2 linked regions of the Noviherbaspirillum saxi genome follow. The protein of the gene in region 1 interacts with the protein of each later gene in a pairwise test. Links are inferred from orthologs where the notes say so. Each region holds a gene or a part of one and is shown in the gene's direction. Other genes may lie near its edges. The genes, in order: D3871_RS09650 and D3871_RS18355.

Region 1 (3,770 bases):
AGCGCGACGTGCCACCAATGGCACAGCGCGGTTAATCGTATCTGCCGTCAAAAAAGCGAGCCTGCGGGCTCGCTTTTTTTATGTGCTGAAAATTGACAATGAATGGCGCTATCCATATTCATCCAGCAGATTTTTCATCCAGCAGGTTCCGGCCATGGAAATTTCCTGCGCTGCAGAATAGGGCTACCGATCAGGAACGCGATGGCTATGTTGCAAAACTGTTCATGCCTGACTTGCTCCACATGGTTTTCACACGTGAAACTCGCGATCTATTCGACCTTATCTGAACACATTTGTCGTGAAGCTTTGTCCGCATCGAGGTGTGAGTCCGCTGGCAGGGCAGGGCCAGCCTCCAGCCTCGACGGGCATGCACAGCATTTTGCCCTAATGCATTTAGTCGATATTGATGGCGTAAGTTCTATGCTATGCTAGCGTTTCCAAAAATTCTGGTACCACCTCAGGTCGTCACGTAGCCCTTCCCCACAACTTGATGTGCGATCCGCTAACCGGTCAGGCCGTGTCGCGGAAGGTTATATAAACCCGCTAATCTCGCGAAACGCGAAGAAAGGTGAGCAAGATGATGCAGCAGTACTTCTCCAATTCCTACCTGTTTGGAGGCAACGCACCGTACGTTGAAGAACTGTACGAAGCGTACCTCAACAATCCCGGCTCCGTGCCTGACAACTGGCGTGCATATTTCGATGCAATGCAGCATGTTCCTGCCGTGGATGGCACGACCAAGCCCGATGTTGCACATGCTCCCGTGATCGCTTCGTTCGCCGAACGCGCCAAGCAGGGTCCGATCCGCACCGTTGTGGCTTCGCAAGACGTCGAAATGGGCCGCAAGCGCGTCGCTGCCACCCAACTGATCGCCGCTTACCGTTTCCTCGGCAATCGCTGGGCGAACCTTGATCCGCTGCAGCGCCAGGAACGTCCGCCGATTCCGGAATTGGATCCGAGTTCCTATGGTTTCGCCGATGCCGATATGGACATCGTGTTCAATATCAGCAATACCTATTTCGGTCCCGAAACCGCTTCGCTGCGCGACTTGCTCCAGGCATTGCGCGACACCTATTGCCGTTCGATCGGCGCCGAATTCATGTACATCAGCGACCCCACGCAGAAGCGCTGGTTGCAGGAGCGTCTTGAGTCGGTTCGCTCGACGCCGAATTTCTCCGCCGAGAAAAAGAAACACATCCTCGATCGCCTGACTGCGGCCGAAGGCCTCGAACGTTATCTGCATACCCGCTACGTCGGCCAGAAGCGTTTCTCGCTCGAAGGCGGCGAAAGCTTCATCGCATCGCTGGATGAAACGATCCAGCGCGCAGGCGAGAAGGGCGTGCAGGAAATCGTTATCGGCATGGCGCACCGCGGCCGCCTGAACGTGCTCGTGAACACCCTGGGCAAGATGCCGCAAGATTTGTTCGCCGAATTCGAAGGCAAGCACGCGGACGACCTGCCTGCAGGCGACGTGAAGTATCACCAGGGTTTCTCCTCCGATATCTCGACACCTGGCGGTCCGATTCACCTGTCGCTGGCGTTCAACCCATCCCACCTCGAAATCGTCAACCCGGTGGTCGAAGGTTCGGTCAAGGCGCGTATGGAACGCCGCGGCGACAAGGACGGCTCGCAAGTCATGCCTATCCTGGTGCACGGTGATGCCGCGTTTGCCGGTCAGGGCGTAGTGATGGAAACGCTGAACCTGGCCCAGACACGCGGCTACGGCACAGGTGGTACCGTTCACATCGTCATCAACAACCAGATCGGCTTCACCACGTCCGATCCGCGCGATTCGCGCTCGACACTGTACTGCTCCGACGTGGTCAAGATGATCGAAGCGCCGGTATTGCACGTCAATGGCGACGATCCGGAAGCTGTCGTATTCGCGACCCAGATCGCGCTGGACTACCGTCTTGAATTCAAAAAAGACATCGTGGTCGACATCATTTGCTTCCGCAAACTCGGCCATAACGAGCAGGACACACCTGCACTGACCCAGCCGCTGATGTATAAGAAGATTGGTCAGCACCCGGGCACGCGCAAGGTGTACGCCGACAAACTGGCGACTCAGGGCACCATTTCTGCTGATACGGGCGATGCCATGGTCAAGGCCTATCGCGACGCGATGGATGCGGGTAAGCATACGGTCGACCCGGTCATTTCCAACTTCAAGAGCAAGTACGCGGTTGACTGGATGCCTTTCCTCAATCGCAAGTGGACCGATGCTGCGGACACGGCGGTGCCGCTGGCGGAGCTCAAGCGTCTGGCCGAGCGCATCACCAAAGTGCCGGAAGACTTCAAGGTGCATCCGCTGGTCGAAAAAGTGCTTGCTGATCGCGCTACCATGGGTCACGGCGAACTCAATCTTGATTGGGGCATGGGCGAGCACCTGGCCTATGCATCGCTGGTGGCGTCGGGTTATGCAATCCGCCTCACTGGTCAGGATGCGGGTCGCGGCACCTTCGTTCACCGTCACGCCGTATTGCACGATCAAAAGCGCGAGCGCTGGGATGCGGGTACCTATATTCCGCTGCAAAACGTGTCCGACAATCAGGCGCCGTTCGCCGTCATCGACTCGGTGCTGTCGGAAGAGGCGGTGCTCGGTTTCGAATACGGCTACTCGACTGCTGAACCGAATACGCTGACCATCTGGGAAGCGCAGTTCGGCGACTTCGCCAACGGTGCGCAAGTCGTCATCGACCAATTCATCAGCTCCGGCGAAGTGAAATGGGGCCGCGCATCCGGTCTGGTCATGATGCTGCCGCACGGTTATGAAGGTCAGGGTCCGGAACACTCTTCCGCCCGTATCGAACGTTATCTGCAGCTTTGCGCCGACAACAACATGCAGGTGGTGCAGCCGACCACTGCTGCGCAGATTTTCCATCTGCTGCGTCGTCAGATGATCCGCCTGTTCCGCAAGCCGCTGGTGATCGCAACGCCGAAGTCCCTGCTGCGTAACAAGGATGCAGGATCGCCGCTGTCCGAACTGGCCAAGGGCTCGTTCCAGACCGTGATCGGCGAAGTCGACGAGAAGATCGATCCGAAGAAGGTCAAGCGTGTGCTCGCCTGCTCGGGCAAGGTGTATTACGACCTGGTCAATGCACGCAAGGAGCGCGGCGTCTCCGACGTGGCGATCGTTCGCGTCGAACAGCTGTATCCGTTCCCGCACAAGGCGTTTGCTGCCGAACTGAAGAAGTTCCCGAACTTTGTCGAACTGGTCTGGGCGCAGGACGAACCGCAGAACCAGGGCGCATGGTTCCAGATCCAGCACAACATCTTCGAGAACCTGGAAGACGGCCAGAAACTGGCGTACGCCGGCCGCCCGGCCAGTGCGTCGCCGGCTGTCGGCTACTACGACAAGCACTATGCGCAGCAGAAGGCATTGATCGACACCGCGTTCTCGAAGCTCAAAGGCTTCGTCCTTACAAAATAAAGACCCGTCGGCGCGCTAGAAGCTGGCGCGCCGAATGAACACACCGAAACGGAGAGTTACATGGCAATTATTGAAGTCAAAGTTCCGCAACTGTCGGAATCCGTCGCGGAAGCGACCCTGCTGGCCTGGCATAAGAAGGTTGGCGAAGCCGTCGCCCGCGATGAAAACCTGATCGATATCGAAACCGACAAGGTAGTGCTCGAACTGCCCGCGCCCGACGCCGGCGTGATCATTGAATTGCTCAAGGGTGATGGCAGCACCGTTGTCGCCGGCGAAGTCATCGCCAAGCTGGATACCGAAGCCAAGGCCGGCGCCGTCGCAGCTCCTGCGGCAGCGT
Region 2 (3,320 bases), on another replicon or contig:
ATCGATTACAGAAGTGCTCGAACTTTGCACCGGTTCCGGATGTCTGCCGATCATGCTGGCCGATGCGTTTCCGAATGCACATGTCGATACCGCGGACATTTCCAGCGACGCACTGGAAGTCGCACGGCGCAATGTCAGCGACTATCAGCTGGAAGACCGGATTTCCCTATTCGAATCGGACCTGTACAGCAATTTGCCGAAAAAGAAATACGACCTGATCGTCACCAACCCGCCCTACGTGAATGCGGGCTCGATGGACAAGCTGCCCAAAGAATATCTGCATGAGCCGCAGATCGCGCTCGCGGGCGGCACCGATGGCATGGACCTGGTGCGCAAGATCGTGGCCGGTGCAGCGGAACGCCTGACGAAAAAAGGCGTGCTGATCGTGGAGATCGGCAATGAACGCGCGTTCGCCGAGGCGGCCTTCCCCGACCTGGAACTGACCTGGCTGTCGACCAGCGCCGGCGACGACATGGTTTTCCTGTTGACCGCAGAACAATTGAAGAAGCAATGATACGTTTTCAGCATGTCAGCCTGACCAGAGGCATCAAGCCATTGCTTGAAGATGTAGACCTGACCTTGAACCCAGGGGACAAGATCGGTCTGATCGGTGCCAACGGCGCCGGCAAGTCCAGCCTGTTCGCAATGCTGCGCGGCGAACTGCATGCCGATCTCGGCGAGGTTGACTATCCCGCGAAATGGCGCATGGCCTACGTCGCGCAGGAAACGCCCGCGCTCGACAGACCGGCGATCGAATATGCCATCGACGGCGACGCCACCTTGCGCGAACTCGAAGCTGAACTAGCGCAAATCGAAACCGGTCCGGAAAGCCATGGCGACGGCACCCGCATCGGTGAACTGCATGCGGCGCTGGCCGACGCCGATGCTTATACGGTGCGCTCGCGGGCCGAGCAATTGCTGACCGGTCTGGGCTTCTCGGTCGACCAGATGCAGCAGCCGGTGGCAAGTTTTTCCGGCGGCTGGCGCATGCGTCTCAATCTGGCGCAGGCGCTGATGTGCCCTTCCGATTTGCTGCTGCTGGATGAGCCGACCAACCACCTCGATCTGGATGCAATCATCTGGCTCGAAGACTGGCTCAAGCGTTACGAAGGCACCCTGATCATCATCTCGCACGATCGCGATTTTCTGGATGGCGTGGTCAATGTGATCGTCCATATCGACGATCGCAAACTGAAGCGCTATTCGGGCAATTACTCGTCCTTCGAACGTCAGCGCGCCGCCCATATGGCGCTGACGCAAGCTGCAATCGAAAAGCAGACAAGACAGCGCGCCCACCTGCAATCCTTCATCGACCGTTTCAAGGCCAAGGCGACCAAGGCAAGGCAAGCGCAAAGTCGCATGAAGATGCTGGCAAAGATGGAAGAAGTCGCACCGCTGCGGGCAGCGGCCGAGTTTTCGTTCGAGTTTCGCGAGCCGCTCAGTGCGCCCAATCCGCTCTTGGTGATGGAAGATGTCGTCGCCGGTTACCGCATCGAGCAGGACGATGACGTCATCGACAAGCCTGTCGTTTCCAGCATCAATTTTTCCTTGCAGACCGGTCAGCGTATCGGCTTGCTCGGGGTCAATGGCGCAGGCAAATCGACGGTGGTCAAAACCATCGCAGGCGAACTCGCGCAACTTGTCGGCGACGTGCGTCTGGGTAAAGGACTGTCGATTGGCTATTTCGCGCAGCATCAGGTAGAAATGCTGCGGCATGATGAATCGCCGCTCTGGCACCTTGCGCGTATCGCACCGACGACGCGCGAACAGGAATTGCGCAACTTTCTGGGCGGCTTCAACTTCGGCGGCGAGATGGTGACCAGCAAGATCGCGCCCTTTTCCGGCGGTGAAAAGGCCAGACTGGCGCTTGCGCTGATCGTCTGGCAGCGTCCCAATCTGCTGCTGCTGGACGAACCGACCAACCACCTCGACCTTGAAACGCGCGAAGCCCTGACCATGGCACTCGCCCAGTTCGAAGGAACGTTGGTTCTGGTTTCACACGACCGCCATCTGTTGCGCGCCACCACCGACCAGTTCCTGATCGTGGCGGAGGGAAAATTGCAGCCTTTCGACGGCGACCTCGACGATTACAAGGACTGGCTGTTCAAGACCAAGCTGGGCCGCGTAGATACGCCGTTGCCCGGCCCCGGCAAAACCGCCGGCAAGCCGGAAGCAGATGCGGTTGCCTACGAATCGCGCGACGACCGTCAGGAACGGCGACGCCTGGAAGCCGAGGAACGTCAGCGCTTGTCGGCGCTGAAAAAACCACTCGAGTCGCGCATCAAAAGGCTGGATGAACAAATGGCCAAGCTCAACGCGCGCAAGACCGATGTGGATGCCCGGCTCGCCGATCCTGCGATCTATGATGACGCCAACCGGGAAGCGCTCAAAGCCTTGATACTTGACCAGGCGTATATTGGAAAAGAACTGGAGCAACTCGAAACCGAGTGGCTCGAACAGCAGGATGCGCTCGAACAGTTATCTGCGTGACGGTGCAAGCCTGCACGGATGGAGGAAATCGCATGAGTCAACCGGTCGACAAGCCTTTGCAGGGAATCCGCGTACTCGATCTGACCCGTCTGCTGCCCGGTCCGGTCGCCACCATGCACCTGGCCGACATGGGTGCGACAGTGATCAAGATCGAAGATCCCGGTATCGGCGATTATGCCCGCACGATGGGTCATGTCCGGCATCAGGTGTCGCAATTCTTCGTCGCGGTCAATCGCGGCAAGCAGGAACTGCGGCTCGACCTGAAAAGCGATAGCGATCGCGCAGCGTTCCTTGAACTGGTCGACAGCGCCGATGTCGTGGTGGAAAGTTTTCGGCCCGGTGTGATGGACAAGCTCGGAGTAGGCTGGGCAGTGCTGAAGGAACGCAATCCCCGGCTTGTCATGTGCGCGATCTCGGGCTACGGCCGGGACGGCCCTTTTGCGCAACGTGCAGGGCACGATATCAATTACATCGGCATGGCGGGCATGCTGGAACAAAATGTCGGGCCGGACGGCGTTCCCGCACTCGGCAATCTGCAGGTCGGCGACCTGCTGGGCGGGGCGCAGGCGGCAGTGCAAGGCATACTTGCTGCGCTCGTCGGCGTCAAATGCGGAGGGCCGGGAAGGTTTATCGATGTATCAATGACCGACACGGTGTTCGCTCACAACATCATGCCGCTGGTTGCCGTCAACAACTTCGGCAAGCCGGCGTTACCCGGCTGCGACCTACTGACCGGCGGCGTCCCCTGCTACAACATTTACCGCACCAGCGATGATCGCTTCATGGCCGTCGGCGCGCTGGAACTGAAGTTTTGGGAAGCATGCTGCGAC

What was found.
Region 2: the proteins of D3871_RS09650 (region 1) and D3871_RS18355 interact in binary tests that used the Escherichia coli proteins (3 or more experiments, as listed by UniProt). The link is inferred for Noviherbaspirillum saxi from one-to-one orthologs.

The regions. Positions count from the first base shown.
Region 1 is NZ_QYUO01000001.1:2,074,922-2,078,691, reverse strand. What follows is about bases 184-3,633. They hold D3871_RS09650 (2-oxoglutarate dehydrogenase E1 component), read left to right. Parts: upstream 184-577; coding sequence 578-3,433; downstream 3,434-3,633. Other genes in these bases: odhB (2-oxoglutarate dehydrogenase complex dihydrolipoyllysine-residue succinyltransferase), read left to right, coding at 3,494-3,633. Also shown: gltA (citrate synthase), read left to right, coding at 1-35; more of odhB, read left to right, coding at 3,634-3,770. UniProt on the Escherichia coli protein: E1 component of the 2-oxoglutarate dehydrogenase (OGDH) complex which catalyzes the decarboxylation of 2-oxoglutarate, the first step in the conversion of 2-oxoglutarate to succinyl-CoA and CO(2).
Region 2 is NZ_QYUO01000002.1:542,231-545,550, reverse strand. What follows is about bases 1-3,000. They hold D3871_RS18355 (ATP-binding cassette domain-containing protein), read left to right. Parts: upstream 1-510; coding sequence 511-2,490; downstream 2,491-3,000. Other genes in these bases: D3871_RS30540 (CaiB/BaiF CoA transferase family protein), read left to right, coding at 2,523-3,000; prmB (50S ribosomal protein L3 N(5)-glutamine methyltransferase), read left to right, coding at 1-514. In the rest of the region: more of D3871_RS30540, read left to right, coding at 3,001-3,320. UniProt on the Escherichia coli protein: Genetic data indicate it may be involved in ribosome assembly or function.